One region of the Halioxenophilus sp. WMMB6 genome, then DNA from elsewhere that is predicted to be linked to it. Evidence: predicted binding sites of a transcription regulator. Region 1 holds the regulator's gene; each other region holds the start of a gene.
What was found. The regulator FNR, encoded in region 1, switches genes on or off when oxygen is low (the NO sensors DNR and NnrR bind a similar motif). The targets are predictions, from matches to a motif close to TTGATCTAGATCAA.
Positions count from the first base shown of each region.

Region 1 (9,787 bases):
ATGCGCAGGAAGATGGTATCCCCCGGTTGCGGGTCGTCTCTGGGTACCACCCGTCGGCTGTAGACACTGAAGCTCGGCATATTGACTTTGTAGGCCACCAGGCGCTGCTCCGGCGCCAGGGTACGGGCGATGCTGGCCAGCTCATACACTGGCTGCTGTTGGCCGGCAACGATGGTGGGCATGAGTACAAAGTTGCTGGCCGCCACTACCAGTCCCGCCAGAATAAGCAGGCGGGCAGATGAGTGCGCATTGCGGCTGAGGACGATAACCGCAGCCAACAACAGGGCTAGCGCTACCAGCCAGTAGTGGCTGGCGAAAGCAGCCCAGCCAAGCGCGGCAGTGGCGGAGTCGTAGCCCTCGGCTTTGTCGGCAAGCGGCTTTAGCGCCAGCGGCAGGGCACAGATTAGGACGGCACTGATAAAGGCAATGACCAAATCCCAGCGGTTAACAGACTCCGCACTCTTGCTCCACTGCACGGCCATGGCGATAAACACCGGTACCAGCCCGTACAGCAGGTAGTGGGGCAGCTGGGTTTGTGAAAAGGAGAAAATGGTAAAGGTGATTAAAAACCAAAAGCCAAAATAGAGGGTAATTGGCTCGGGCGCACGCCAGCTCAGCGTGCGCAGCTGCGGTAACAGCTTCACCGCCTGGCGGGTGTAGGGCAGCAGTAAAAACGGCAATAGCAGCAGGTAGTAGGCTGGGTTGCCACCATGGCTCTCCATGGTGCTACTGAATCGCTCCAGGTTGTGACCCAGGTAGAAGCCCCGGAAGAAGTCCCAGCCCTGATCGAGGTAGACCGCGATGTGCCAGGGGATAATCACCACCAGGAAGGTGAGCCAGCTGGCCGGGTGCAGGCAGGCCAGTAACCATATTTTAATATCCCTGCGCCAAGTCATGGCGGCTAACGCGGTCGCCAGGGGCAACACCACGGCCACTGGCCCTTTAGTGAGGAAGCCAAGGCCCATCAAGCCACCAATGATGGCCAATGCCGGCCAGCTATTCAGCGCTTGGCCACCCTCCTGTGCGGCGCAGGTTTGCGACCAAAAGCGATAGATCTGAAAAAAGGTGGTGGTTAATAACAGGTTCAGTAGAGCATCGGCCGTGGCCGCTTTGGCCATCACACTCACCAGGGTGGTGGTGACCATTATCCACACCGTTAGTGCCGCCGCCCGGGTGTTGAAAAACTCCTTCACAAAGCGGTAGATCACCAATAGCCAGAGGCCGGCAGCCAGCAGAGAGGGCAGCCGGAAGGCAAAGCTGTTGATGCCAAACAGAGTCGCACTGACGGCTTGAAACCAATAGATGAGGATTGGCTTGTCGTAGCGGGGCACACCATTCAAGTAGGTGGAGACCCAGTTACCGGAGGCGAGCATCTCCCGGGTTGCCTCGGAAAAAGCCCCCTCATCGAGATCAAACAGAGGGCTCCAAAAGGCCAGCCCCACCAGGCTGATTAATGCCACTACCACTAGCGTGCTGGGGGCCAGCAGCCAGGCGTAGGGGCTATGGTCGAGATGAGCAGTTACCTTACTGCTCATGCTGGCTCCAGGTTCGGTCGCCATTGGCCGTTGCCGAGCGGGTGGGGTAGTGCACGGGTTTGTTGCGTGCCTGCAGCTCGCTCAGAATGCCGGTGGTAATCAACTGAATACTGGTAATTACCAACAAAATGCCGGTGAACAGTAACGGTCTACCGCCGATATCGGCGCCGGTGAAAAGCTTCAGGGCCAGCAGGTAGAAGAGCATCAGTGCACCGATACTGCCCGAGAGCATGCCAATACCGCCGAAGAAGTGGCCGGGACGACGGGCAAAACGCATAAAAAAGCGCACCACGATCAAGTCCAAAATCACCCGGTAGGTGCGCGACAAGCCGTACTTGGATTGGCCGGTGGTGCGGGCACGGTGGTTGACGGCCAGCTCGCCGATGCGGGAGGGATCGGTAACGCCGGAGACCCAGGCGGGAATAAAGCGGTGCATCTCTCCCATCAGGGTGATCTGCTTGATCACACTCGCCCGAAAAGCCTTCAGGCTGCAGCCGTTGTCCTTGATGTCGATACCGGTGACCTTACGAATTAGCAGATTGGCGATGCGCGATGGGAGCTTGCGATCAAGTTCACTGTCTTGGCGGTTCTTGCGCCAGCCGGCGACCATATCCAGATCTTTGCCGATGAGCTCTGTAATTATAGCGGGAATATCCGCAGGGTCGTTTTGTCGGTCTCCATCCAGGGTGACGATGATATCGCCACGGGCGTTGTCGATTCCCGCCTGCATGGCCGCGCTCTGGCCGAAGTTGCGGGAAAACTGAATCAGTACCACATGGCCGCCCAATTGCTGGCGAGCCTGGTTCAACTCTGCTTGGGTACCGTCGCGGCTGCCATCGTTGACGCAGATCACCTCCCAGGGGCAGGGTAGGTTTGTTAGCGCCTGTTGCAACTCTTCCAGTAGGGCCAGGCAGTTGCCCTGCTCGTTATAAAAGGGGATTACGACTGAGAGGCTGTGCCCTGCCAGAAGGGAGGCTGCGATCGTCGGATCACTGTTACAAGTCATGTTCACCTACAGGTTGTTTAGCCGTTACTACCGGGATAAGCGAGCAGAAGAGCGCCATCAGAGTAGTGCTTGCGAAAAGAAAGATATGAACGTTGATGGCCACGGCCAGCCAGTCTGCACTGAAGCCCTCAACCAAACTGATACCCGAATAAAACGCCGCCTCGAAGGAGCCCGAACCCGCAATGCCGTGGATGGGCAGTATGCCGGCCAGTTCACTGGCGATGGCGCCGGCAAGGGAGGGGATCAGTGGCAGTGACGAAAAGAGTGATATCGCGATACAGACCGCCAGCAGTTTACTGAGCCAGGAGGCTGCGGTGATGGCGATTAGTTGGAGCTGTTGCCGGTTGGAGTGGGGCGCCTGCTGAAGGAGTGCTTGTAGGGCGGTGTTCAGCCAGCGAAAACGCGACAGCAACGGCGGCAGACTCCGGTGTTGACGGTTCAGGGCCAGTAACCATTCGCCAAGCGCCAGCATCAGAGCGACTGCAACCAGTGCGGCAACACCCAACAGTGGCTTGATAAGCAATAGCACGCTAGTCGTCACCGCCGCCATAAACAGCAGATCCAGCATGCGCAACCATACCAGCTGCGATACCGAGTCCAGCGCTGTAACACCGTAGTAGCGTTTCATTAAGATAGGGAAGGCCGCCTCGCCGAGGCGCATGGGTAGCAGGTTATTGGTAAATTGGTGCCAGGCTGATAGCTTGATCATTACGTGAAAACGGCTGCTAATCCGCTCTTTCAATAGCCAGTGAATGCGCAGGCCACGCAACAGATGGCTGGCAATGATCAACGCCACGCCGATCATCGCTTTGGGCTTATCCAGCTCCTGCCACGCCTCTGCCAGTGTCGCCCAATCGAGCCAGTGATCGACTACCTGGAGTAGAAGGATGAGGACGAGGGCTCCCAGTAACCACTTCCATGGGTTCAAGCCCGGCCAGCTTTGCTTGGTTGAATTGTGTGCGGGCATAGCGCTAACGAAGCCGAGTTGTTTGAGCATTTTTGGTGGTCATTCTTTACTGAAAACGGTTTTGCCCAGCACTGCTGTTAAGAGGGTAGGGTTGCATAACTGGGCATCGACGCTCTTTCAACTCCTCTGGCGCTTCTGTCGAGCGATTGTATATCGGGTTAATCGTGATTTTTGACAGAGCCAGACCAAAAGTTGCCTCCCTTCACAGCTGCATCCTTTGTTTGGCTCGCGATACTATTATGCTATTTTGACAGAATTGTTTCGGTAACGAAAAGTCGTTGTCAAAAAAGTGTTACTAGGCTGTAGTATTCTCTATTCGCCTTAAAGTTTTCTTAAGGGTGGATGAGGTATTCTTACAGCAACGCTGTTCTTCGATACCAGCCGGTCGCCTATTTCCAACCACATCGTCAGATAATTGGCATGATGTCTGAGCACGAACTACAAAAATTTTTCAAGGGAAAATCGGTACTCGTTACTGGGGTTGCCGGGTTTATCGGTTACTGGGTGGCCGAGTATCTGCTTTGGTGCGGTGCCAAGGTGGTGGGTATCGATAACCTTAATGAATATTATGATAGCCAATTGAAGCTAAGCCGCCTGGCGTTGTTGGAAAAGCACAGCCATTTCGTGTTTCGGCGGTTGGATCTCAGTGACGGTGCTAGCCTCAAAGCACTGTTTCCTGAGTTTGACTTCGATTTGGTAGTGCATTTAGCGGCCCAGGCGGGTGTTCGCTATTCAATCGATAACCCTGACGCCTACACTGAGTCCAATCTGGTTGGGTTTATGAACATACTGGAGGCGTGCAGAGACAACCCTGTTGATCACCTAGTGTATGCCTCCTCGAGTTCAGTCTACGGCAATAGTAGCGAAAGTATGTTCACTGAGGAGCAGGCGACTGATCGGCCAGTGAGTTTGTATGCTGCTACTAAAAAGGCTAACGAGGCACTGGCCTACAGCTATGCCCATCTTTACCAAATTCCGACAACTGGCCTGCGCTTTTTTACGGTCTATGGCCCTATGGGGCGACCGGATATGGCGTACTTTAAATTTGCCGAGGCCATCCGCCAGAAGAAGCCCATTGATATTTACAATGAGGGAGACCTCTATCGCGACTTTACCTATATAGATGATATTGTCGATGGCCTGGTAAAAGTTGCGCTAAAACCCCCCGCGGCCAGTGGCGGCAATGCACCCCACCGCATACTTAATATCGGCAATAATAAGCCGGTTAAACTCTCTTACTTTGTCGAACTGTTGGAGCAACTGCTTGGTTGTGCTGCCGTTAAAAATTATGTCGGCATGCAGGCGGGGGATGTTTACCGAACCTGCGCCAACATCGACCGTATCCATGCATTGGTTGGCTTTACGCCTGCGACACCGATTGAAGTGGGCCTGGAGCGCTTTGTTGAGTGGTTCCGGGAGTATCGGCAACTCTAGTTTCAACAGGCATGGTTTGCGATGACGGAGCTTGATAACACGCCACACACCCCTGCCTCTGTATGGCAGAGCGTTGGTTTAAGCGCAGTCTGGCGTAGCCCGGTTGTACTCTTCTATAGTCTACTTTTGTTGGCATTCTGCTACCGTTGTTACCTTATCTGGCAGCCCTATGTTGGCCTATTTTACGATGAGATCTACTACTACCATTGGTCATTAAGCCCGGATCTCGGTTACTACTCCAAGCCGCCAATGTTGGCCTGGTTGATTGGGGCGTTCACCTCTATTGCCGGTGACTCCAAAGAGGTGATTAAATTTTCTGCACTCTGTGCCTGGACGCTAACCAGCTGGGTTGTCTATCGGATAGGTTCTGATTTTGGTGGGAGGCACAGCGGTGCCGCCGCCGGCCTGCTCTTTTCCAGTATGCCCTTGGTGGGTTTCTACAGCCTGTTTATTACCACGGATTCTGTGCTACTGCTTTTTTGGTCGCTCAGCCTTTGGCAGCTGTTGTGGGCTTTTAAAACCGGGGCGCTCTATCGTTGGGCTTTAGTGGGGCTCTTTGCTGGCTGCGGGATGCTGAGTAAATACAATTTCGCAGTATTTCCTCTCACGGTTTTTATCTATCTGTTACTCAATCGTGAGCGGCGGCCGATACTGTCGCAAGCGGGCCCTTGGCTGGCGGTGCTTATCTCCGCTGCGCTGTTTTCACTCAACGTCTATTGGAATTACCAAAATCATTGGGTCTCTTGGCAGCACACCGCCGAGATCTCACAGTTGTCGGGCAATTTGATTCATCCGCTGAAATTGCTTGAGTTTCTGGTGAGCCAGCTGTTTCTGTTGGGCCTGGTGAGCGCCTATCTGTTGTGGCGTAACTGGCGAATGGTAGCGAGCCTTATCCATCAGCAGGAGTGGGCCAGAGTTGTTTTGTGGCCTGGTGTTGGCCTGTTGACCCTCATCGCTGTGCAGGCGCTGTTTAGCCGAGCCTTTGCCAACTGGGCTGCGCCGGCACTGATTAGCGCGGTGCTGCTGCTCGGCGCTGTGTTGCGGGAGAGGCCGAAGTCTTTGATGGTGGCGGTTGTCTGTAACTGGCTGCTATTGGCGATTTTTTATCACTACCCGGTGCTACTAAAGCAGGCTGGCGTTGAGTCGACCACCAAGAATAATCCATATGAACGCGTGCTGGGTTGGGATGAGCTCGGCAATCGCTTGCAGCACTATAAAGCAGACTATCCCGCAGCCGTGCTGGCGAGTGACTCGCGCAAGCTGCTGGCCTATTTCGGTTACTACCTCTATCCTGGCAGCAATAATTTTGCCTATTGGAACGAAGACGCTGGCCACATTCAGGATTACTACGATTTAAAAAATAATTTCAGTTATTGGCAAAATAACGATAGGCAGGAGTTTCTTTTTCTGACCAACAGCCCAGTAGCTGCACCGTTCATAGAACGATTTATGGACGTTCAACTATTGGAAACAATTCAAGATTATCATGTTACATCTGGCAAGCTCTTATATATTTATTGGCTAAGAGGGTTTCATGGTTATGGAGAAATGGTTCCTAAACAGTAGAACTCTAATACCGCGTTTGGATGTGGTCTTGTTTTTTGTAACAACGATCGTTTTTATTCTGTGGCCTGAGATCGATCTGTCCGTCAGTAGCACCTTTTATCACCACGGCTTTAATCTGGCCGCTCAACCGGAAGTGGTATTTATCTACCGCTTTTTCGCTAAAATTCACTTTCTTTGGTTGCTTATTCTGTTGGCCCTGCTTCTGCTCAGCCAATGGCAGCTAATTATTAAGCGGGGCGCCAGTAACTGGCATAAACTTCGGCAGGCTTCTGGTTATCTGTTTGTATCACTGCTGCTGGTGCCTGGCCTGCTTGTTAATACACTGTTAAAAAACAACACCACTGGGCGAGCACGTCCTGGTGATATTACTATTTTTGGCGGTGATTTACCCTTCACTGCACCACTCACCTATTCCGGCGCCTGCGATACTAACTGCTCCTTCGTCAGTGGTCATGCCGCCATTGCTTTTTTTACGATAGCCTTGGCCTGGGTGTTTGGTGATAGACGCTGGTATGTGTTTGGCTTTGCACTTGGTTGTTTGGTTGGGCTGACGCGCATTATGCAAGGAGGCCATTTTCTGAGTGATGTGGTTTTTGCTTATTGGGTGGTGCACTTTGGTTGTCAGTGGTTGGCTGAGTGCTTCCGTTTGGATCCAATTTTTCATAGTCCAGCTACCACCGCTTACCCGCTGCCGCAACTCTCTAATCGATAGCAGAGTAGTTATTGCCCGCCTTAATTAACTGTGCGGCTAGATATGCCAACTTGGTATTGGCTATGGTTGACGTATCTCAAAAAAATAATGTCTCCCAGTAGTACCTTAACGGGCATGTTGTACTCAAAGGTTGGTGAGCGAGAAAAGGTGGGATTTGGCAGTGTAGTGTTTGGTGTGTAGTTCGCTCTAACCTTTTTCTAAATGCAATGCATAGTGATTTCAGGAGGGAGTAACCATGAGTTTAGTACCACGCAATTCACTTTGGGATATCGATAACTTCTTCGACTCTTTCTTTGCCCCCGGGGAAGGCGCTGCCGGAGTGTTCGCACCGCGGGTAGATATCAAAGATAAAAAAGATCACTACGAAATTCGTGCTGATCTGCCAGGCGTTAAAAAGGAAGACATTCACGTTACCGTGCACAATGGCCTGCTAACCTTGGATGCCAAAATGGAGAGTGACGAGAAGCAGGAAGAGGGCGATAAAATCATTCGACGTGAACGCCGGTTTGGTAGCTACCAGCGCAGCTTCAATTTGGGGCCAGGTGTGCAGGAGAGTGATATCAGCGCTCAGTTTGAAAATGGCGTGTTAACCTTGCAGGCGCCGAAGGCACAAGAGTTGCCACCCACACAAAAGAAAATTGAGATCAAATAGTGATGGACGCTGCTGTGGCCAACTCTGATGGTTCAGCCCAGCGTAGTGGTAGAGCTGGAGCAGAAGAGTTGTAAGCAGCAGCGCTTATGACTGGCTAGCGGGAGCCGACTTCCTGTTCGTAAGTGCAGTGAGTACCGGCCAGTTCGCTTAACCCCACCAAATCGATGATGGTGATGTCCCGCTGGCTGACCGCGATGAGCTCCTCTTTTTGGAAGCGTCGAATCAGGCGGCTAACGGTTTCTATGGTCAGACCCAGGTAATTGGCGATGTCAGTGCGTGACATGGAAAGGCGGAACTGGGTTGCTGAGTAGCCGCGCTGAGAGTAGCGGCTGGAGATGTTGATGAGCAAAGCGGCCAATCGGTCTTCGGCTGAGCGTTTGCCCATCATTAACAGGAACTCATTGTTGCTTTGGATCTCTGCCGAGAAGAGGTTATAAAGCTGCTGCTGCAGGGCTGGTACTTTCTGTGACAAGGTGTCCAGCTGAGCCTGGGGTAAAAAGCAGACGCTGCTGGTCTCTAATGCCTCTGCGAAGGTGTTGTGAGTTTTGCCGTGATAAGCATCAAAACCCAAAATTTCACCAGGGAATGCAAATTCTGTGATCTGACTATCGCCGTTGGTGGCGATCACAACTGATTTGAAGCTGCCAGAGCTAATGGCGTACAGGCCATCAAAGTGGTCGCCTGAGTGGTACAGCGTTTCGCCGGCGTGGAGTACCCGTTTCTGCTGGACAATCCCCTCAAGATGATTGATGTCCTCCCCGGATAGGGTGTGGGGCAGACAAAACTTGCTGACGGCGCAATTGCTGCAGCGAACGTAGTTACTGTTGGCCATAGCGTTTTAAAATCCTAGGCGGGTGCGGTAAAGGGAGAGTGTACAAAAAAAATGGCGAGAGTGCATGCCTTCAAAGAAGGTAAATCGTAAGTAGCTAATAAGCAAGTTATGCGGGCTAAATGGCGCCCCTATCGCATGAATGGTTAACTAGTGCGCCAAGTTGCTATCGAACAGTGCTGCCAGCTCGGCTGCGAACCAGCGCCCTGAGCCGGTCAGCCCAAAGCTGTTGGCATCATTTTGCAGTATGTTATCGGTTTTTAGGCAGTTCAGCACTGCCATCTCATCGGCAAAATAATCATCAAATGGCTGCTGCCACCGCTGTTCAAAATCTCTCTTGCTAATACTTTGATTACAAAGAAGTTTTTCGGCTACAAACTGACGAGCCCGGTCATCCTCGTTGAGATACAACCCCCGGCTAATCGAGTGGTTCTGTTTAACCACCTGTTTGGTGTAGTCGCGCAGGTGGCGCTGATTCTGCCACAGGGCTGACGGTGTACGGCTGATCGCCGATTGGCCTATTCCCAGTTGAAAATCAAAGGGTTGGCTGCCGTAGCCCCGGTGAAAGCTATACAGAATGCCGTGCTCGGCAGCGTTATAGAGTGGGTCGGTGTTGCGCATAAACCCAACAGCGCCGAGTGGTGCGTAGCCTTGGGTCAGCCAGAACTCTGCCGCCAGATTTTGCAGGCTCACCAGTGTATTGGAGTCAGGTATCTCAGCTTCATTGAGTTGGGCCTGGGTTTGAAAGGTCGCCGGCTCGAACTGAAAGTGGCGCATAAACACACGTGTCGGCTGAAGCCTGGCAACCTGCTTTAAGGTGGCAGCGAAGCTGGCTTGCGTTTGGTAGGGGAGGCCGTAGAGCAGGTCGATGCTAATCAGCTTGATACCAGCCTGACGGGCGGCTGCGACCGCATCCTGTACCGTTTGGCCGGTATATTTACGGTTGGTGGCCTGCTGGACATCCACGTTGAAGTCTTCCAGACCAAATTGAACACGATTAAAGCCCAGACTTTTGATGAGTTGTGCCATTTCAGAATCGAAGAAGCGCGGGTCAATTTCGATACAATAATCCCGGTCGGGGCTAGT
Region 1 is NZ_JAWMQR010000014.1:12,400-22,186, forward strand. It holds gene SBL51_RS22320 (ArnT family glycosyltransferase) at 1-1,535, opposite strand, end outside; gene SBL51_RS22325 (glycosyltransferase family 2 protein) at 1,525-2,541, opposite strand; gene SBL51_RS22330 (lysylphosphatidylglycerol synthase transmembrane domain-containing protein) at 2,531-3,538, opposite strand; gene SBL51_RS22335 (NAD-dependent epimerase/dehydratase family protein) at 3,929-4,942, shown strand; gene SBL51_RS22340 (ArnT family glycosyltransferase) at 4,964-6,508, shown strand; gene SBL51_RS22345 (phosphatase PAP2 family protein) at 6,537-7,220, shown strand; gene SBL51_RS22350 (Hsp20/alpha crystallin family protein) at 7,456-7,872, shown strand; gene fnr (fumarate/nitrate reduction transcriptional regulator Fnr) at 7,967-8,704, opposite strand; gene SBL51_RS22360 (coproporphyrinogen-III oxidase family protein) at 8,852-9,787, opposite strand, start outside.

Region 2 (9,787 bases), on a different contig from region 1:
GGGCCTGGTGACAGCTGGCACAGGACCAGGTACCAGCGCGAGTGGGATTAACGCCATTCACGGCAAGTGCGGTTTCGTGGTAAAGGAACTGACCGAGCGCGACTTTCTCGGCGGTGAGTGGGTTGTTGGGGTCTTGCGGGATACTGGCCAGGTCGCCAGCTTCAGGCAGCATGTAGGCTTCCAGGCCCACACCGGCGCTATCAGCTTTAAGAGTTGCTTTTAGATCAGAGGAGTAGATCTCTTCACTGGATTTGTTGTCGGAGCCACAGGCAGACAACATCAGAACAGCCGCAATCACTGCCGGCAGCTTTAAATTATCTAACATTTCCAATATCCCTCGGAGAATTTTCTTGTTTTGCAATTCGCTTGCAATACCTTCCTTGACATTTGGGCTAATTCAGTTAACAACCCGGAAAATATTGAGCCCAACGGACTTGTCTATTTAAGTCGGCGGCAAGGCTAAGTGATCTGCGCTTTTATGTATAGTCGTCCATGTCAAATGAGCGGCAGTTAGCATGACCAACGGTCGCAAATTAAGGATGGCTGCCTTGAACAAAGCGAGAGATGAGCAACCACTATTATGAGTGAGTAATATTATTAGCCGCGAGGGATTCGCAAGCTCGAACACAAAATAAATCATCACCCAGTTAGCGACCAATTTTTATGCAAACGACAGAATCGTTACAGCCGTTATTTTTAAAACCGGGCGCAACCGAGCGGTCAATCAAAAAAAGAAAATTGTTTAATTAAAGAGGGGCGGCATCTTTTTAAAAAAGATGCCGACAGAAAAACCCTGAACAGCACAGAAACGATTGGAACTAATGAAACGAACAGAAAAAGATCGACCATAAAAAAGGCTGAGCATAAAAGTGGTCAGCGATAGGCAACGGTACGCAGATAGGTAATTTTGCGTATTGACCTTGGCTTTCGGAATTATTATTTGCTGTGATAAACCCGCTGCAACCCGTCACTGGAATAGTCAACCCGCACCGTGCCCTTCTCCCGCAAAAATAGCAGCGTGCGTTTAATGGTGGCATCGTCGATACCGGCATCCGCCAGGCAATTAATTAAATCGCAGGAGCTGATCGACTGTTGGTCGTTAATAGCAGCCAAGGCCAGACGCCAGGCTTTTTGGTCGCTGCCTTCTGTTGCTGCGGGTGTGGCGCTTGAGGTTTGTACCGCTGCGGATGAGGGCGTACCGGCTGTGGCCACTTGCAGGCCTTGCACCAGCGAGGCGAGCTCATCACCGACAAGGCCTTCCACCGTTAAATCGACTTGCAGTGAACCGATACTGCCGGTAATGCGAATAGCCATGGGCACGCCCCTTTGAATTAATGGTTGTGGTTTATATTTTCGCCAACAATGTTCTGCCAACAAATAAATAGGAAACCAAAAACGAACACCGTAATTTATTCAACTAGTGATGGTGATGCTCGCTTTCCATCACTTCGCCGCTATCGGTAGCTGTGTGTTGCGCGTGGTTCTGGTGGCCGCCGCTGTAGAGGATGGTCCATACACCAAAAACAATTAACAGCAGCGCGAAGAGCCGTTTTAAATTGGCATTGGCCAACAGTTTTTGCAACTGCTCGGCCAACAAGCCGGTGACCAACAGCGCTGGCAGTGTGCCCAGGCCAAAGGCGAACATGGTCAGGCCGGCGGCGGGCAACGCGTGTTGAGTGACCGCCAGCGCCAAGGCACTGTAGACCAAACCACAAGGCAACCATCCCCACACGGCGCCGTATAAAATCGCGGTGGAAAAACGGCGCACCGGCGTCAGCTTTTGCGCTAACGGGGCAAAAAACCGCCACAACTTTTGCCCGCCCTGCTCCAGATACCGCAATCCCCGCCACCAGTCGGCCAGATAGAGGCCCATGGCAATTAACAGGACTCCGGCAATAAAACGCAAGCCACCCAGATAGAGGCGCAGGCTATCGGGCCCCAACGCCTTGGCCAACAACTGGCTGAGCAGAGCAAAGATCAACGCGATTAACACGTAGCTGCCAATCCGGCCCAGGTTGTAGCCAATTAAAATCAACAGGCGTAACCCGGGCCGCCCGGGCGGCAAAGCAAAACTCAAGGCACTGCAAATGCCGCCACACATGGCAATGCAGTGAGCACTGCCAAAAAATCCCAAAGCCAGTGCCGAGAGCAGCACGGCAACATTAATTTCACTCATGGTCGTTCGGTTCGCTAACGTTTTGTTTCATTGCCGGCTTTTGGTCGCCAACAGCGGTTGTACTTTTTTGGGCGGCAGGCCGTTTTTCATCAAATAAAATACGGTTGGCCTCGGTATTTAAATCGTCGTACTGACCGCTGTTGATCGCCCAAAAAAGAATTTTTATGGCGATGGCAACAAACACCAAAACGATCGGCACCAAAATATAGAGAATTTCCACAGCACACCTTTGCTCCGCTACCGAGAGCGGTTATTGGCTGAAATTTATTTACCCAGAATTACAGCGGCGACCGCCCCAAACGCATGGCGTTGGCCACCACCACCAGCGAGCTGGCACTCATGCCGATGGCCGCCGCCCAGGGAGGCACCAGCCCGGCTACCGCCAGTGGCAGCGCAATGCCATTGTAGGCCAGGGCCCAGGCCAGATTCTGGCGGATGGTCACCTGCAGGCGCTTGGCAAATTGCATGGCTTTCAACAACAGGGTCAGGTCGCCGGTCAGCAGCACGGCATCGGCCTTGGTTTGCGCCAGGTCGGTGGCTCCGGCCATGGCGATAGAGACATCGGCCCCGCTTAACACCGGTACATCGTTAATGCCATCGCCGACCATCATGACAATCTCGCCGCGCTGTTGATAGGCCTGCACCCGCGCCAGTTTGTCACCGGGCGCCACCTCGGCCACCGCCTCTGTCAGGCCCAGCTCGCCGGCCAGCTGTTCAACGGCCTGGCGATTATCCCCCGACAGCAGCGTGGCGGGAATGGCTTGGCGCCGGCACTCGGCCAGCGCCGGCGCGGCACTGGCGCGGGCACTGTCGGCCAACTGCACCCAGGCCAGCGCCTGCTGTTCATCGGCCAACAACAGCCAGGTGCCCGCCGCTGGCGGGGTTAAAGATTCCGTCAGATGCTGCTGGGCAAAATCGGGCCGGCCAAAATAGTAGCTGCGTTCATCCACCACCCCCACGACCCCGGCGCTGGCCTGGGTAAGGCGATGGCGGGCCAGCTTCTGCCCGCGCCAGGGGCTGAAGGCTTGGGCGATGGGGTGGCGGCTGTCCTCTTCCAGGGCGGCGATCACCGCCAACACCTCGGCCTCCGACAGGCCGGCCAGAGCCACCACCAACTCCACTCTCGGGCAGCCTTCAGTGAGGGTGCCGGTTTTATCAAAGACAATTCGGTTGACCTTGGCCAGGGCACTGAGAGCGTCGCTGTTCATCACCAGCAACCCCGCCTGGCGCAGGCGCGAGAGCGCAGCGGCGTGGGCGGTGGGTGTGGCCAATGAGAGGGCACAGGGACAGGTGACCACCAGTACCGAGAGCACCACCCACAGGGCGTGGCCGGGCTCACGCCAGCCCCAGTAGGCGCCAGTGAGGCCGGAGATGACAATCACCGCCGCTACAAACCAGGAGGCCATGGCATCGGCACTGGTTACCTGCCTGGGCTTATGGGCGGCGGCGTCTTCTACCATGCGCTCAATGGAGGAGAGCGTAGTGGCGGTACCCACGGCGGTTACCGCCACCACCAATGGGGATTCCAGATTGGTGGTGCCGGCCACCACCTTATCGCCAACGCTCTTTACCACCGGCGCCGCCTCGCCGGTGAGCATTGACTCATCGACCTGGGAGCTACCTTCCAGAATATCGCCATCGCAGGGGATCACCTCGCCCACCCCCACGGCCGCCCAATCGCCCACCGCCAGCGCCCGCAGGGGCAGCACGGTGCGCGTCTCGTCGTCGCCCTGGCGCTCCACCCGGGTGGCGGTCAATGGCAGCAGCTGGGCCAGGCGGGTCATACCCAGGCGATTGTTGAGGCGGGTGTTCATCTCCAGATAGCGGCCCACCAGCAAAAAGAAGGTGAACATGGAGACCGAATCGAAATAGACCTCACCCTGGTTGCTGAGTGTGGCCCAGACACTGGCGCTGTAGGCAAAGGCGATGGCCAGCGCGACCGGCACATCCATCACCAGGTGGCGGTTCTTGAGGGCGCGCCAGGCGGCGGTAAAGAAGGGCCGGGCGCTGAACAACACCACCGGTGTGGCGATTAATAAGCTGACCCAGCGCCAGAAGACCAGCCAGTGGTCGTCGGCCCCGGCGTAGATGGTCACCGCCACCATGCCCACCTGCATCATGCCAAAGCCAGCCACGCCAATGCGCATCAATGCCTGCCGTCGCTCGCGCTGGGCCAGCGCCTGTTGCTGATCTTCGGTGGCCGGTGACAACTGATAACCGATGGCCGCCACCGCCGCCATAATCTGGCTCAGTTTGATCTCGTCGTCGTGCCAGGCCAGGTGCAGACGGCCGGTGCTGGCGTTGACCCGCGCCAGGGTGATACCCGGCACCGCCAACAGGTGGCGCTCGATCAGCCAGACACAGGCGGCACAGGTGAGCCCTTCCACCAGCAGCTGCGCCTGGCGCAGATCAGTGCCAGCCTCGGGGGCCACCACAAACTCCTGCTGCAGAGGGGCGAGGTCGTACACCTGGTAGTTTTTGCGCAGGCTTTCGAGGTCGGGGCGCTGATTGGCCTGGGTGCGGAAGTCGTAGAAGCTGTCGAGCCCGGCGCTGTGGATGGTCTCGGCGATGGCCTGGCAGCCGGGGCAGCAGAACTCGCGTTCTGCGCCGGCCAGTTGTGTGCGGTAGTGGCTGTTGCCGGCTACCGGTAGGCCACAGTGATAGCAGGCCCCGGCTGGCTGGTCGCTCATGGAGCCTGGAGCTGTACCTGCTGGCTGGTACGAAAATCGATTTCGCCGTTCAAGCGCCAGTGCTCGGGCGCGGTGGCCTCTTCCGCTGTGGTGATGGGGGCATCGCCGGGCACCAGACGCAGGTACCAGCGGAAATCGGGGCGTGAGTCGAGGTCGGCGCGGTAGTAACCGGGGGCCACCTCTTTTAGGGTAAGGATACGATCCAGCTCTTCGCTCACGGGATGGTCGAGATAGAGGGTAAGCTCCTCGGGCAGCGGGGTATTGGCGCTCTCCTGCAGGCGCAGCAGCACTTCGCCGAGTTCCAGATCGAAGGTGATATCAGCCGAGAGGCCCAGGCTCGCGGCCAGCTCCACCTGCTCCATACTCTGGTTAATAAGACGGCCTTTTTTGTAGTAGTCGACGGTGACTTCGTCGTCACCGAAGCGTACCGCGGTAAACACCATCATGCCGGAGAGGATGATCGAGGCAATTAACGGAGCCAGGATGAACCACGCCCAAAATTCTCGATACCAGGGTTTACTGCCGGGTTCACTTGTCACACGTAACTCCAAAACATCGACCTCTGCAGGCTTAAAAAGGGGCCATATTACAATACAAACCAAGGCACTTGGCCAGCTTTGCCCGCCACACCGGGATGTGGCCGGCGGTATAACCGGCCCCGTTAGGCTGGGGAGCCTGGTTTCCGGCTGCGCCTAGTTGGGTTTTTCAACTACGCCTATTTTGGTAACGGCGCGATAAACGATGCCTCCTGCTCGGCGGTGATGCTCTCATCCTCGGCGGCGGTGACGGTGATGTAGACCTCACTGCGCTCGTGGGTGACCTGATCCCGGGGGATCTTCACCTGTACCGGCACGGTAAACACCTCGCCCTCTTCCAGGTAGACCGGACGGTGCGACAACTCATAGGGGCCATCGCCGCGCACGGTGATGTCGTAGGTGTGGTCAGAGCGGTCCATGTTGTTGATCTTCACGGTGTAGACGTTGACGATCTGGTCGTTGCGCACGCGGTACATCTGGGTGCCGCGGTCGCGCACCACATCCACCGACAGCGGCTCGCGATCGGAGATCGCGTAGACAAACGCACACAGCATGGCGATTACCGCAAACGAGTAACCAAACAGGCGCGGCCGGAAGAAGCGGGTGTGGCCAGTCTCCAGGGCATCCTGGGAGGTGAAGCGCACCAAACCGCGCTCGTAGCCCATCTTGTCCATCACGCTGTTACAGGCATCGACACACAAACCACAGTTGATGCATTCATACTGCAAACCATCGCGAATATCGATATCCACCGGGCAGACCTGCACACACCAGGAGCAGTCGATGCAGTCACCCTTGCCGTTGGCTTTGTAATCTTCGCCGGCCTTGCGCGGGCCGCGCGCCTCGCCGCGGGTTTTGTCGTAGTGCACCGCCAGGGTCTCTTTGTCGTACATCACCGACTGGAACCGGGCGTAGGGGCACATGTATTTACAGACCTGCTCGCGCATCCAGCCGGCGTTGAGGTAGGTCATGCCGGTGAAGAAGAGAGTCCAGAAGGCAGCCGCCGGCGCGATATTCCAGGTGACCACACCCGCCTCCCCAACATGGGGAATAAAGCCCAACAGCAACCCGCGCACCGGCGTGAAGTAGCCGACAAAGGTGATACCGGTAATAAAACCGATCAACAGCCAGGTAGCGTGTTTACCGCTTTTGCGGGCCACCTTCTCTGCATTCCAATCCTGGCGGTCGAGCTTGATACGCTTGTTGCGGTCACCTTCAAATACCCGCTCCGCCCAGATATACATTAAGGTCCACACGGTTTGCGGGCAGGTGAAGCCACACCAGACCCGGCCCACCAGGGTGGTGACGGTGAACAGGGTAAAGGCGGCGATGATCAACAACCAGGCGAGCAACATGCCATCCTGGGGCCAGAAGGTGGACCAGAGGATGTGGAATTTACGGGCCGGCAGATCGAACAGCATTGCCGGGCGACCGTCGATGGTGAGCCAAGGCATGATGACAAAGCCCAGCAGCAGCGGCAAACCGGTGTAGCGACGAATACTTTGGTAGAAGCCATCGATCTTACGAACGTAGACCTTATTGGCGGATTGATAGAGGTTGGTGTGGGTGTCGGCCTGTTTCACCGGCTCTTCATGGACGGGGATTTTATCAACCACGGTAGTTACCTGCTTGTCGTTGGTTGTCAGCGGAAGGCGGATAAGCGCCTTTATAGGGTACTGCAGCGTTCGGCTCGTCGCAGCGATGATGCCTGTGCGGCGACCGGCTTGAAAACGGGTCTGGCGGCGAGAACGCATTCTAGCGCCTTAATTCGTTTTATTCTAATTAAGAAAAAAACAAACTATTTGAGCTAAGCCAAATGGAGGCCAGTGGCCACACTTTATGGCTATAGAACACAGTTTTCAGCCATAAAAAAAGGCTGCAGCCGGTGAAGCGCTGCAGCCTTTTTACGAGCACAACGGCGAGCCGTTACTCGTTGTCGAGCGACAAACTGTAGACGTAGGCTGCCAGCAGATGAATTTTGTCTTCACGCAGCTTCTCAGCCTGGGCAGGCATGGTACCACCGCGGCCATTACGGACTGTTTGGCGAATACCTTTAGCGCTGCCGTCGTACAACCAGGTGTCGTCGGTCAGGTTGGGCGCGCCGGTGGCGTGCATGCCTTTGGCATCGGCACCGTGACAGGCGGCGCAGTTCTGAGCAAAGATCTCTTTACCGGCGGCGACGGCCTCTTCATCTTCAGCGCGATCAGTGAAGCTCAGTACGTACTGGCTCACGTCAGCAATCTTCTCTTCACCCAGGATATCTTTCCAGGCCGGCATAGCCGCCACGCGACCGTGGGTGATGGTGGTTTTGATGGCTTCCGGTTCACCGCCGTAGAGCCAGTCGTGGTCGGTCAGGTTGGGGAAACCAAAGTTACCACCGCCATCGGCACCGTGGCAGACGGCGCAGTTGTTGGCAAACAGCCGGGTACCCATCTTCATCGCTTTCGGATCTTCAGCAAGCTCCGCGATAGGCATCTGGCTGTAGACGTCGAACGACTCTTTGTAGCTGGCGCGGGCTTTCTCCTGCTCACGCTCGAGCTGGTTGTGCGAAGTCCAACCCAACACCCCTTTCCAAGTACCCAGGCCTGGGTAGAGAGTCAGGTAGATAGCGCCAAACACAAAGGTGGCGATAAACATCTGGAACCACCACTTGGGCAGCGGGTTATCGTATTCTTCAATGCCATCGTAGGAATGGCCGGTGGTTTTGTTTTCCGGTTCAGCATCGTCACGCGAGGCCACCTTGCGGTTGGCCAGCAGGATCCACAGCACCAGCCCCAAGTTGGTCAACGTCAGGCCGATGATCCACAAACTCCAGAAAGTACTCATGATTTTTCTTGCCCCTTGTCTCCGGTATCAGGCTCACCGGCATTATTCAATGAGTTCAACGACGACTCTGATTGCTTGTTTTCCATGGCATCGGCAAACGGCAGGTTGGCCGCCTCGTTAAACTTGGCCCGTCGGCTGGGGGAGAAGGCCCACCAGCAGACGCCGAAGAAGGCGATCATCACCAGGATGGTGGAGATGCCACGCAAGTTGTTAAGAAGATCCGATTCCATCATTCAACCTCAATCAAAGCGGATGTGAATTAGCGTTTTTGCTTCAGCAAAATACCCAGCTGTTGCAGATACGCCACCAGTGCATCGATTTCAGTGACACCTTCAACGGCCTCTTTGGCACCGGCGATATCGTCGTCAGTATAGGGCACGCCCACTTTACGCAGTGCGGCCATCTTGTCGCCGGTGTGCTTGCCATCCAGGTGGTTATCAAACAACCAGGGGAAGGCCGGCATGTTGGATTCGGGCACTACGTTGCGTGGGTTGTAGAGGTGCGCTTTATGCCAGTCGTCAGAGTAGCGACCACCCACACGCGCCAGGTCTGGACCAGTACGTTTGGAGCCCCACAGGAAGGGGTGCTCGTAGACGGACTCGCCGGCAACCGAGTAGTGGCCGTAGCGCTCGACTTCGGCACGCAGAGGACGAACCATCTGCGTGTGACAGACGTGACAACCTTCGCGGATGTAGATATCGCGGCCTTCCAGCTGCAGCGCAGGCAGGGGTTTCAGGCCGGCGACGGGTTCGGTGGTCTCTTTCAGAAAGAATTGAGGAACGATTTCGACCAGGGCACCAAAACTAATGGCCACCAAAGTCAGTACGATCATCAGAATGATGTTCTTCTCGACTATGTCATGGTTCTTCACGGGGTATTCTCCTCAATCAGGCCGTTTGGGCATCAGCGGCCGCTTGCTCGGCTTTTTCGCGAGCTTCAGCAGACAGTGTGCGGAACATGTTATAGGCCATTAACAACATACCAATCAGGAAGAAGGCGCCACCGATAACCCGCACGGTGTAGCCTGGGTAGCTGGCTTTAACCGCTTCAACAAAGTTGTAGGTCAGGGTGCCGTCGGCGTTGAAGGCGCGCCACATCAAGCCCTGGGTAATACCGTTTACCCACATGGAGGCGATGTACAGTACGGTACCGATGGTGGCCAGCCAGAAGTGGGTGTTCACCAGTTTCACACTCCACATCTCTTTGCGGTTGGTCAGTACCGGCAGCAGGTGGTAGATGGAGCCGATAGAGATCATAGCCACCCAGCCCAGAGCACCAGAGTGCACGTGGCCGATAGTCCAGTCGGTGTCGTGAGAGAGTGCGTTGACGGTTTTGATCGACATCATCGGCCCTTCGAAGGTAGACATACCGTAGAAGGAGAGCGATACCACCAAAAAGCGCAGGGTTGGGTCGGTACGCAGTTTATGCCAGGCACCGGAGAGGGTCATGATACCGTTGATCATACCGCCCCAGGAGGGCGCCAACAGAATCAGAGACATTACCATACCCAGGCTCTGCGCCCAGTCGGGCAGTGCTGAGTAGTGCAGGTGGTGAGCACC
Region 2 is NZ_JAWMQR010000003.1:189,409-199,195, forward strand. It holds gene SBL51_RS09815 (cytochrome-c peroxidase) at 1-325, opposite strand, end outside; gene SBL51_RS09820 (hypothetical protein) at 937-1,314, opposite strand; gene SBL51_RS09825 (sulfite exporter TauE/SafE family protein) at 1,418-2,176, opposite strand; gene ccoS (cbb3-type cytochrome oxidase assembly protein CcoS) at 2,169-2,396, opposite strand; gene SBL51_RS09835 (heavy metal translocating P-type ATPase) at 2,455-4,866, opposite strand; gene SBL51_RS09840 (FixH family protein) at 4,863-5,405, opposite strand; gene ccoG (cytochrome c oxidase accessory protein CcoG) at 5,582-7,156, opposite strand; gene ccoP (cytochrome-c oxidase, cbb3-type subunit III) at 7,329-8,228, opposite strand; gene SBL51_RS09855 (cbb3-type cytochrome c oxidase subunit 3) at 8,225-8,461, opposite strand; gene ccoO (cytochrome-c oxidase, cbb3-type subunit II) at 8,488-9,099, opposite strand; gene ccoN (cytochrome-c oxidase, cbb3-type subunit I) at 9,116-9,787, opposite strand, start outside.
Region 2: a site for FNR is predicted at 7,205-7,218, ahead of ccoG (cytochrome c oxidase accessory protein CcoG). Genes of this name have one in related genera too.

Region 3 (9,787 bases), on a different contig from region 1:
TTCGACTGGTGCGCTGGCCTATTGTTGGGCAGGCGTTTGGTGTGGTTTCGGCGGCACTGATCATGGCGGTTATCAATGAAGCGATGTTTGGCTTGGTGTTTGCGTTACTGCTGTTACTGGCCGTGGTGCTGACGGTGCTGCGCTTGCGCTTGCCGATCAATGTCCTTACCGGTTCGGTGTGTGGTTATATCGCGGGCCTGAGTGGTACCGTGGTGGCGGTGGGCGGGCCACCGGTGGCGCTGCTGTTCCACTCTCTGTCGCCGCGTCAGACACTGGCTAATCTGTCCACCTTTTTCCTGGTTGGCTGCCTGATGTCACTGGCCGCCCTGTTTTTGATCGGCCGTCTAACCTGGCAGGAGGTTCTGCTGGCGGTGCAGTTGTTGCCCGGCTTGGTGGCTGGTTTTTATGCCTCGCACTTTGCCGGTTTTCTGCGGCAGCCGAAAATCGTCAAGGGGGCGACGGTACTCTTTTCCGGGCTGATGGCCGTTTACCTGCTGGCTAAATATAGCCTGCAGCTCTTGGCTTAGCTGCTGTAACTGACGGGTATCTCCAGGGTATCTTTCACCTCCTCCATCACCACATAGCTGGTGCACTCCACGACCCCAGGCAACGTGAGCAGCGTCTCGCCATAAAATTTGCGGTAGGCGCGCATATCCTGCACGCGCGCTTTAAGTAGATAGTCGAAGCTGCCGGAGACCAGGTAGCACTCCTGTACTTCGGCCAGTGCTTTGGCCGCTTCGCGAAACTGGTCGAATATGGTTTTGGGGGTGCGCGCCAGCCGGATATTGATAAACACCACCAGGTCTGCTTTCAGGTAGTGGGGGTTGATTAAGGCGGTGTAGCCGCGAATCACCCCCTCTTTTTCCAGTTTCTTAACCCGTTCCACGCAGGGGGTGGTACTTAGGCCCACGCGCCGGGAGAGTTCGGCGTGGGTGATGCGCCCCTCTTTTTGCAGAATACGGACGATGCTGCGGTCGATTTTATCGAGTTCAAACACAGTGGGGGCCTCCGGACGGCAGGGCTAGTGAATTTCGCTGGTTGGAGCCAGTCGGCAATGGAAAATATACGTTGATCTACCTAATTTGGCACTAAAAATAGTGAAAACACCTGCATATATCTCAATAAAATAGGCATATCAATTGTTACTCACTTAGCCATAGTTGTTTATAGAGGATGTTGCCATGCTGATCGGTGTACCCAAGGAAATCAAAAATCACGAGTATCGTGTCGGCCTGACTCCCGCGGGCGTGAGAGAGTTGGTGGCGGCCGGCCATCAGGTGATGGTGGAGACTCAGGGCGGTGCCGCCATTGGCTTTGGTGATGAACTCTACACCGCCGCCGGTGCCACCATTGTTGGCGGTGCCGATGAGATTTTTACCACCGCCGAAATGGTGGTGAAGGTGAAGGAGCCGCAGCCGATCGAGTGCCGCAAGCTGCGTCCCGGCCAGATTCTTTTTACCTACCTGCACTTGGCTCCGGATCCGGAGCAGACTCAGCTGTTGATTGAGTCCGGTGCACGCTGCATTGCCTACGAAACGGTGACTGCCCCCGGTGGTGGTCTGCCGCTGTTGGCGCCCATGTCGGAGGTGGCCGGTCGCATGTCTATTCAGGCAGGCGCGCACCACTTAGAGAAGGCCCAGGGTGGCTTGGGCACTCTGCTAGGCGGTGTACCCGGGGTTGCGCCGGCGGAAGTGTTGATTATTGGTGGTGGCGTTGTCGGTACTCAGGCGGCCCGTATGGCTGTGGGCCTGGGCGCCAGCGTGACTATTGTCGACCGCTCTCTGCCGCGCTTGCGTCAGTTGGATAGTGAGTTTGCCGGCCGTATTCAGTGTGTCTACTCCACTGTGGATGCCATCGAAGAGTACTCCAGCCGTGCGGACCTGGTCATTGGCGCGGTGCTGATTCCCGGTGCGGCGGCCCCCAAACTGCTGACCCGCGAGATGGTCGCCGGCATGAAGAAGGGTGCTGTGGTGGTGGATGTGGCGATTGACCAGGGCGGCTGCTTTGCCACCTCCAAGCCAACCTCCCATGAGCATCCCACCTATGAGGTGGACGGTGTTATTCACTACTGCGTCACCAACATGCCGGGCGGTGTTGCGCGCACTTCCACCATGGCTCTCACCAACGCCACCCTGCCGTTTGCGTTGCAGCTGGCCAATAAAGGTATCAGCCAGGCGTTGAAGGATGATGCTCATCTGCTGGCCGGATTGAATATCTACGAAGGCAAGGTCACCTATCGCGCGGTGGCGGAATCTCTCGGGTATGACTACACCGACCCTCTGTCCCTGTTGTAGTAGCTGTATTTACCAAATTTTTAGCCGGCCTCGTGCCGGCCTTTTTTTGCCTGTCATCCCGTGTTGAGCTATTGGTCGCTAAACTTTTTTAATCTATCACCAAGGAATTTTTAGGTTTGGCCGTCTAACCCATACTTTCGAAAGTAGAACTGCGCGAGATGACCTCAATTATGTCACCACCGTCTGAGTTGGACGCCTGGCTGCGAGCCGCCCAAAAGGGGGACCAAGCCGCCTTTGCCCAGGTGTTTGACCACTGTTATGGCACCATGTACCGCTACGCCTTGAAGTGGAGCGGCAATGTGGCCGATGCCGAAGACATCACCCAAGTGGCGTCGATTAAACTGGCTAAATCGATTGGCCAATTTCAATTCGATGCCGCCTTCACCACCTGGCTCTATCGGCTGGTGGTCAATACCGCGATTGATTGGCAACGCAGCAATCAGCGCCATCACCCTGTTGCACAAGCTGAAACCATTGAACCGGAAACCGGCGACAGCCAGGCGGGTTTCAATGGGGTGTTGTTGCAGCAGTTGATTGCCCGAGTGGCTGAACTGGGCGAGGGCTTTCGCGAAGCGGTGATACTGGTGTTAGGCGAGGGTTTCTCCCATCGGGAAGCGGCCGAGGTATTAGCGGTGCAAGAGTCGACGATATCCTGGCGAATTCATCAGGTGCGCAAAGTGTTAACTGAACAATTAGGAGGCGACCATGAGTAATTCGGATCAGCCTTTCAATGACCTGGAAAAACTGTTGCAAACTACCCCCGAGCCTGCGAAAGATGCGCGGGAAAAGGCGCGTCGGCTGGCCATGCAGGCTTTTGCTGAATCTCACGCAGAGGCGGGAGAATCTGCATTAGCTGGTAACAATAAGCCAACTCAAACTTCGGCAGAAGCTGAAAGCGTTGAAATAAAAGACCGCCAAGGATTTTGGCCGCGCTTACGTCAAACCCTCACGCAACAATTAACTGAGGTGTTCGACATGAAAAAACAGTGGCTGGTTAGTGGCGCGTTCGCGAGCGTGAGTTTAATCGCGGTGACTTTTGTGCTGGTGCGGGTAACGCAACCGGAGCTGATTACAACCGCACCGGGAGTGGAGCGGGAGCGAGTGTTGGAAGAGGTGGTTGTCGCGGCCGAACCGGCTCCGGGACGGGAGGCGCCAGAAATGGCTGAAGCAATGGCCGATGTCAGTGCTGGTCCTAGCGAAGCCGATCTCGCCGCTCGTGCCTCTGTGGAGCGCCAGCGGCAAGCGGAGATCGTCATGGCCCAGAGAAAGCAGGCCGAGGAGCGCAAAATGGTGATGGCGGCGCCGTCACAATCGCCGCTGGTCACCAGCATGCCCGCACCAATGCTGATGGAGGATAATGCCATAGTGCCACCGGCGAGCGGGCTGGCGGGGGATGATGAATTCAATGAGTTAGATAGCAACCCGGTTCAGCGGGTTGCCGAGAGCCCGGTGTCGACCTTTTCGGTGGATGTGGATACCGCTTCCTACAGTTTTGTGCGACGTATGTTGAACAACGGCGTCCTACCCCAGAAAGACGCTGTTCGGTTGGAGGAGATGGTTAACTATTTTGATTACCAATATCCCTTGCCGGAGAGCAAGAAAGTGCCGTTCAGCACCTCGGTGGTTGTGCAGGATTCCCCCTGGCGGGCCGGTAATAAATTGATTCAGATTGGAATTAAAGGCTACGAACTGCCGCGTGAGCAGTTGCCTAAATCGAACCTGGTTTTTTTGTTGGATGTCTCCGGCTCCATGAGTCAGCCCGATAAACTGCCGTTGGTAAAGCAGTCTATGGAGTTGTTGTTATCACAGTTAAACCAGGACGACAGCGTCGCGATTGTGGTTTACGCCGGTGCCGCGGGTACCGTGTTGGAGCCGACCGCTGTGCGTGAAAGGGAGAAAATTGTGCAGGCGTTAAATCAACTCACAGCCGGTGGCTCCACCGCCGGTGGCGAAGGGATTCAGCTTGCCTATCAACTGGCGGAATCGCAGTACGATGATAAAGCGGTTAATCGGGTTATTTTAGCAACCGATGGCGATTTTAATGTTGGTATTACCGATCACTCCGCACTCACCGATTTTATTGAACGCAAGCGTGATAAAGGCATTTATCTCTCGGTATTGGGTTTTGGGCAGGGCAATTATCACGATAATCTGATGCAAAACCTGGCGCAAAATGGCAACGGTGTGGCGGCCTATATCGATACCCTGAGCGAAGCGCAAAAGGTATTGGTGCACCAGGCTACATCGACGCTGTTCACCATCGCCAAGGATGTAAAAATTCAGGTGGAGTTTAATCCGGTAACGGTGGCGGAGTATCGTCTGTTGGGGTTTGAATCGCGTCTGCTTAAGCAGGAGGATTTCAACAATGATAAGGTCGATGCAGGAGATATCGGTGCCGGTCACACTGTCACCGCCATCTATGAAATTACTCCGGTGGGTAGTGATTCGTCGCTGATTGACGACAGCCGCTACCAGCCGGGTGAGCAGCCAGTGGCCGATAAAGGCGACGAATACGGCTTCTTAAAGTTACGCTATAAACTGCCGGGTGACGATAACTCGCAGCTGATTCAGCAGCCGATTTTAATTAAAGGTGGCAATACCAGTGAGCTGCTGCGCCGGGAAGCTAATTTTGCCACCGCCGTTGCCGGCTTTGCCCAGCTGTTGCGTGGTGGACAATACACTGGAAATTGGAGTTACGACGATGCTCTGGGCTTGGCTCAGGCTAACAAGGGTGATGATGCCTACGGCTATCGCACGGAATTTGTGCAATTGGTTCGCAAAGCAAAACTGGCCAAGGGAATGTAATTCTCCCGCTTACAATTAATAACGCTAAAGCCCCGTTAACAACGGGGCTTTTTTATTGGTCTGAAATTAACTCGAGCGCTAACGCCGGTAGATGGGTGGTCGTGAGCCCGGTATGGCTTGGGCTTGCGGGACCAATTCAGCCGCGACTACACATTTATGCGCGTGGTATATGGACGCTTAGAGCCGTTTGGTGGGGATGAGCGAGCCGCTTATCTGCGTACCACCGCCATGGTCAACCGTGAGATACAGGTGAGTTGGTCGTCATCGTCGTGAATCTTAATCTCCCACACGTGGGTAGTCTTGCCCAGGTGAAGCGGTCTGGCGGTGCCGGTCACCTTGCCTTGGCTGACACCGCGCAGGTGATTGGCATTGACCTCCATACCAAAGCAGACATATTGAGTCTGGTCCACCACCAGGTTTGCCCCCAGGCTGCCCAGTGACTCGGCCAGAACGACATTGGCTCCGCCATGAATACGGCCGGTGGGTTGGAAGGTGCGCTGGTCCGCGGGGAGCGTGCCGCGAATATAGTCCGGACCAATTTCGGTAATTTCAATGCCGAGTGATTCTTCGATGGTGCCGGTGCGGATGGTTTGCAGGTGATCTGAGGTGGGGGTTTGAAACCAGATAGGTTGACTCATAGTGGGAATTACAGCTGTGATACAAGGAATGAGGCGAAATAATACCGGCTTGCTGTCGTCTAGCCTAGAGGCAAAAATAGCCAAATTTGTGGGCAAAAAGGGACAAGTTTATTGGTGGTAGGGAACGTTTGTGACTATAAACGCAGGCGGCTCGGCAAGTGAACCCGTAAGGAGACGCCCCACGTAAACCTATTGTGGGGCGTAAGGCTGTATATCAGCGTGCTATTCACTGAGCTTACTATCTTTGTCGGGAGATCGACAAAGGTAACAGCACCACAGCCTGTTTTGTTGGCGTCTTCGCGCCGTTAATTAAAAACGGTAACCGGCGGAGAGGGTGTAGACGAACGGATCGATATCAACATCCACAGAAACTTTATCGCCCGTGTCCAGATCGATATCCGCGGTGGTGGAGATATCGATGTAACGGACGGATGCGTTGAGCAGCCATTTGTCATTTAAGTGGAAGTCAAAACCGGCTTGCAAAGCGTAACCAAAGGAGTTGTCCAGGCTAACATCGCCGCCGGTGCCGAGTGCGGCTTCTAAATCGCTACTCATGTCTTCGCTAAAGAAAATAGTATAGTTAAGGCCGGCACCCACATAGGGTTGGAAATCGCCAATGGGATTAAAGTGGTAAACCGCACTCAGCGTAGGTGGCAGCTGTTTAACATCGGCGATGTCCAGGCCGGCGAGCGCGCCCTTACCTTCAGCGGTGTGTTCAAACGGGGTGGCGGCCAGCAGTTCAACACCAAAATTCTGGGTGACAAAATATTCAACCGTCAGGCCGAGTTGGGTGTTGGAGTCGACATCCACCTTGGCGGGTAGGGCGGTGCCATTTAATTTAACGGCGTCGCTGGAGGCATCGGGAGCCACATGCGTAGCACCAACCCGCAGACTGATTTCGCCGGGTTCATAGGCCATTGCCATAGAGGATAGGGCTAATGCTGAAGCGGCTGTGGTAAGAGTTAAAAACTTATTAGCCATTTTCATCGGGTATTCTCTCTTTTGCTGTGTTGGTTATTGGCGAGGAGAATACCCATGCCGATTCTGGCAATATTGATCTGGATTAAAAAGCGCTACTCAAGCTATTTTTTTCAGGATGGCTGTGCGCTTGAATTGGTAATTCTTGATTTAAAACAAAATGAGAGGTTTGCATGCGTTATTTGCACACTATGGTCCGGGTATCCGACCTGGATGCGTCCCTGGAGTTCTTTTGCAAAGGATTGGGCATGGTCGAAATTAATCGGCACGAAAGTAGCACCGGGCGCTTCACCTTGGTGTTTCTGGCGGCCTCCGAAGACGAAGCGGCCGCTCGGGAAAACAAGGCACCTATGGTGGAACTTACCTATAATTGGGATCCGGAAAACTACACCGGTGGGCGTAATTTTGGCCACTTGGCCTATGCGGTTGCAGATATCTACGAAACCTGTCGCCATTTGATAGCGCTTGGTGTAACCATCAATCGGCCACCGCGCGATGGTCATATGGCCTTTGTGCGCACACCGGATAATATCTCTATTGAATTGATACAGGCAGGAGAGGCACTGCCAGCGGAAGAGCCTTGGGCGTCCATGCCCAATAGCGGCGAGTGGTAAACAGCAATTCTTTGCAGATTATCATTGAAACTCTCCCGGCAGGTTTAGTGCCGGGAGAGGGCTAGTCCATTTGTACGGACTCAATTGCGCGGAATTTGGCGCAATGCTCGAATATGGTGAGATCGGCCGCTGTTGAACGGTATTGGCAAAAACGGGCCACCAGTTTTGCCAAGCCTTTAATGTCACGCCCGCTGGTTTTTGGGAAGTAGTCGGCCAGCGTGTTGTGCATTCCCTCGGCCAATGGCAGGCCAAATTGTTGTGACATCACCTCCCAGATTCGGGCACGCTCCTCACGGGTCGGTGACTGATAACGAATCATGGCAATACAGCGGGAAATGATGGCTTCGTCGATATCATCAATACGGTTGGTGGTCATAAACAGCAGGCCGTTGAAATATTCCAGCACGCGCAAAAACACCCCCACAACCGCATTCATGGTGAGGTTGTCGTCCCGGCGTTTAATATAAACGTCCGCTTCATCGATCAACATAACCGCGCCCCAACGTTGCGCACGAATCAGTACCTCTTTTAAGTTGGCCTCCATCTCGGCCACATTGAGGCCCAGTTGGCCCGAGTGCACCCGATAGAGTGGCCGGTGAATAATCTCCGCGTAGACCTCCGCCGTGAGTGTTTTACCTACCCCGGGAGGGCCACTGCACAACACGGTGGTACCGCCCGATTTCCCCTCAACGATGTCTTCCATCAGCAGTTCCATCTCCGCGGTGAGGATGTCGATCAGCTCGACATGTTCGACGGGGAGCACCAGCTTATCTTTTAACTCTGGTTGATAAACATAAGGTTTTAAATTATCGACATGCACCCAGAGGTGATGGTGCAGCTCTAGGTGAAAGAGCAGGATGAATCCGTGCATGGGTATTACGCTAAAGGCATCGGATGTCATCGCCTCACTGAGTGCCAAAATCGCCTTTTCAGTCGCGATATGAAACGGGGAGGTGCGATCCATCTTTTTAAGAATGGGGCGCAGGATCTGTTTGGACTGCTCCAGAGTCAGTTCGCGATTGGTGAGTATGGCTTCGTCGTTAACCAGTCGGGCAGGTGAGCCGGTGGTTGACAAGATAACTCGGGGCTTGCGCGTCCAGTCGTTGTTGCGGGTGTTGGACGACGGGTCTTCTGCATAGATCCCCGTACCTAGGCCTGAGAACTGTTCACCACTGGCTGAGCGCCACTCGCGATAGAGTTCGTCGGCCAAATCATATTGTTGCAGCAGCAGCTCGGTCTCTTTTACATAACCTTTTTCGAGCAGTAGCGTGGCTGGGTTGCCACCGGGCGTGAGGTCGCGCTCGGTTATAATGATTTGTGTGTTGGCCAGTTTGCCACGACTGTTGGCTTTAATTTCAATAAGAATTCGAGCCTGGTCTTCACCGCTGGCGGAGGTGAAATCGATTCGGCTGACAACATAGGGAAGTAGTGATCCGCCACCGTCAGGAAGGAAGAGCCAGCCGCGCGTTGTATTGGTTGTGATGTAGGTGATGACTTCAACCAGAAACTCTTCCAGGTTTTCCACCGCCGACGGGGCTTGATCTTTTATGTTGAGCAAGGCTTGGACAGTGGCGTGTTTATTTGCATTTGTAGCTTCGTAAGTCGTCGCCAGAAAACCCAGGTTGTCCCGGCTGAGTGACTGTGGGTCCACCTCGACTCGCCCAGCTAACTTTAGTTGTTCCTGCCAGTGTTGTGTTTCTGGGAAGCGTTCAAATAGTGCCAGAGCCACGCTTCGCTCAAGGTGTAGTTTCATTGCCATCTCCCAATAGAGTCATAAAGTGCCCGGGAGCTGATTGCAATGGTTGTACCTAAGCTAACAGATTGAAAAACAAGTATTTTCTGCCTTTCGGATTGTTGCTAATACAACAAATGACGAAGGTTGGCGCGAAAAGTTACAAATGTGTGTCTGTTATCGCTCAGGACGGAAAAATATATAAGCAATGGTTATATTTTTTTAAGTATTTTTTGAATCTATCAGGCTGAATTTTATTTTCCGTAGTTATTAAACCTAAGGTTTTTTTGTTGCTAAAAGGATTGGTGCGACAAAATTATATGCTTCGGCTTTTTTTAACACAGTGAGGTAAAAGCGATCTTTAACACTTATTCAAAAAACATACTACGCTATACAAAGTGCTCTGTGCGGGTCGTCACAATCGAACAAAGCTGAGTTTAAAGGTTGTTCGATAGTGAAAGAATCTAAGCAAAATATCTCATTTTTATCGAAGACAGTGGGACCGTTGTTTGTTGGTGACGGCCGGTTATTTTTTGTGGCAGGTTGAATGAATAGAACCATTAAACTGTGTGGCTTTAGTAAAAATGATGAGCTGGTTTTTACCAGCCTACTTTCTCTGCTATCGAATAAAACAGAGGATCACTGGGCAGTGATCAGCAGCGGTAACGCTCAGGTTTCTGTTGTCGATGTGGACAACTTTACTGACGACAAATTGATTACAGCTGT
Region 3 is NZ_JAWMQR010000004.1:13,237-23,023, reverse strand. It holds gene SBL51_RS11925 (sulfite exporter TauE/SafE family protein) at 1-527, shown strand, start outside; gene SBL51_RS11920 (Lrp/AsnC ligand binding domain-containing protein) at 524-997, opposite strand; gene ald (alanine dehydrogenase) at 1,182-2,294, shown strand; gene SBL51_RS11910 (RNA polymerase sigma factor) at 2,465-3,007, shown strand; gene SBL51_RS11905 (VWA domain-containing protein) at 3,000-5,099, shown strand; gene SBL51_RS11900 (hotdog fold thioesterase) at 5,309-5,737, opposite strand; gene SBL51_RS11895 (OmpW/AlkL family protein) at 6,047-6,724, opposite strand; gene SBL51_RS11890 (VOC family protein) at 6,889-7,329, shown strand; gene SBL51_RS11885 (ATP-binding protein) at 7,391-9,082, opposite strand; gene SBL51_RS11880 (hypothetical protein) at 9,609-9,787, shown strand, end outside.
Region 3: a site for FNR is predicted at 6,861-6,874, ahead of SBL51_RS11895 (OmpW/AlkL family protein). Genes of this name have one in related genera too.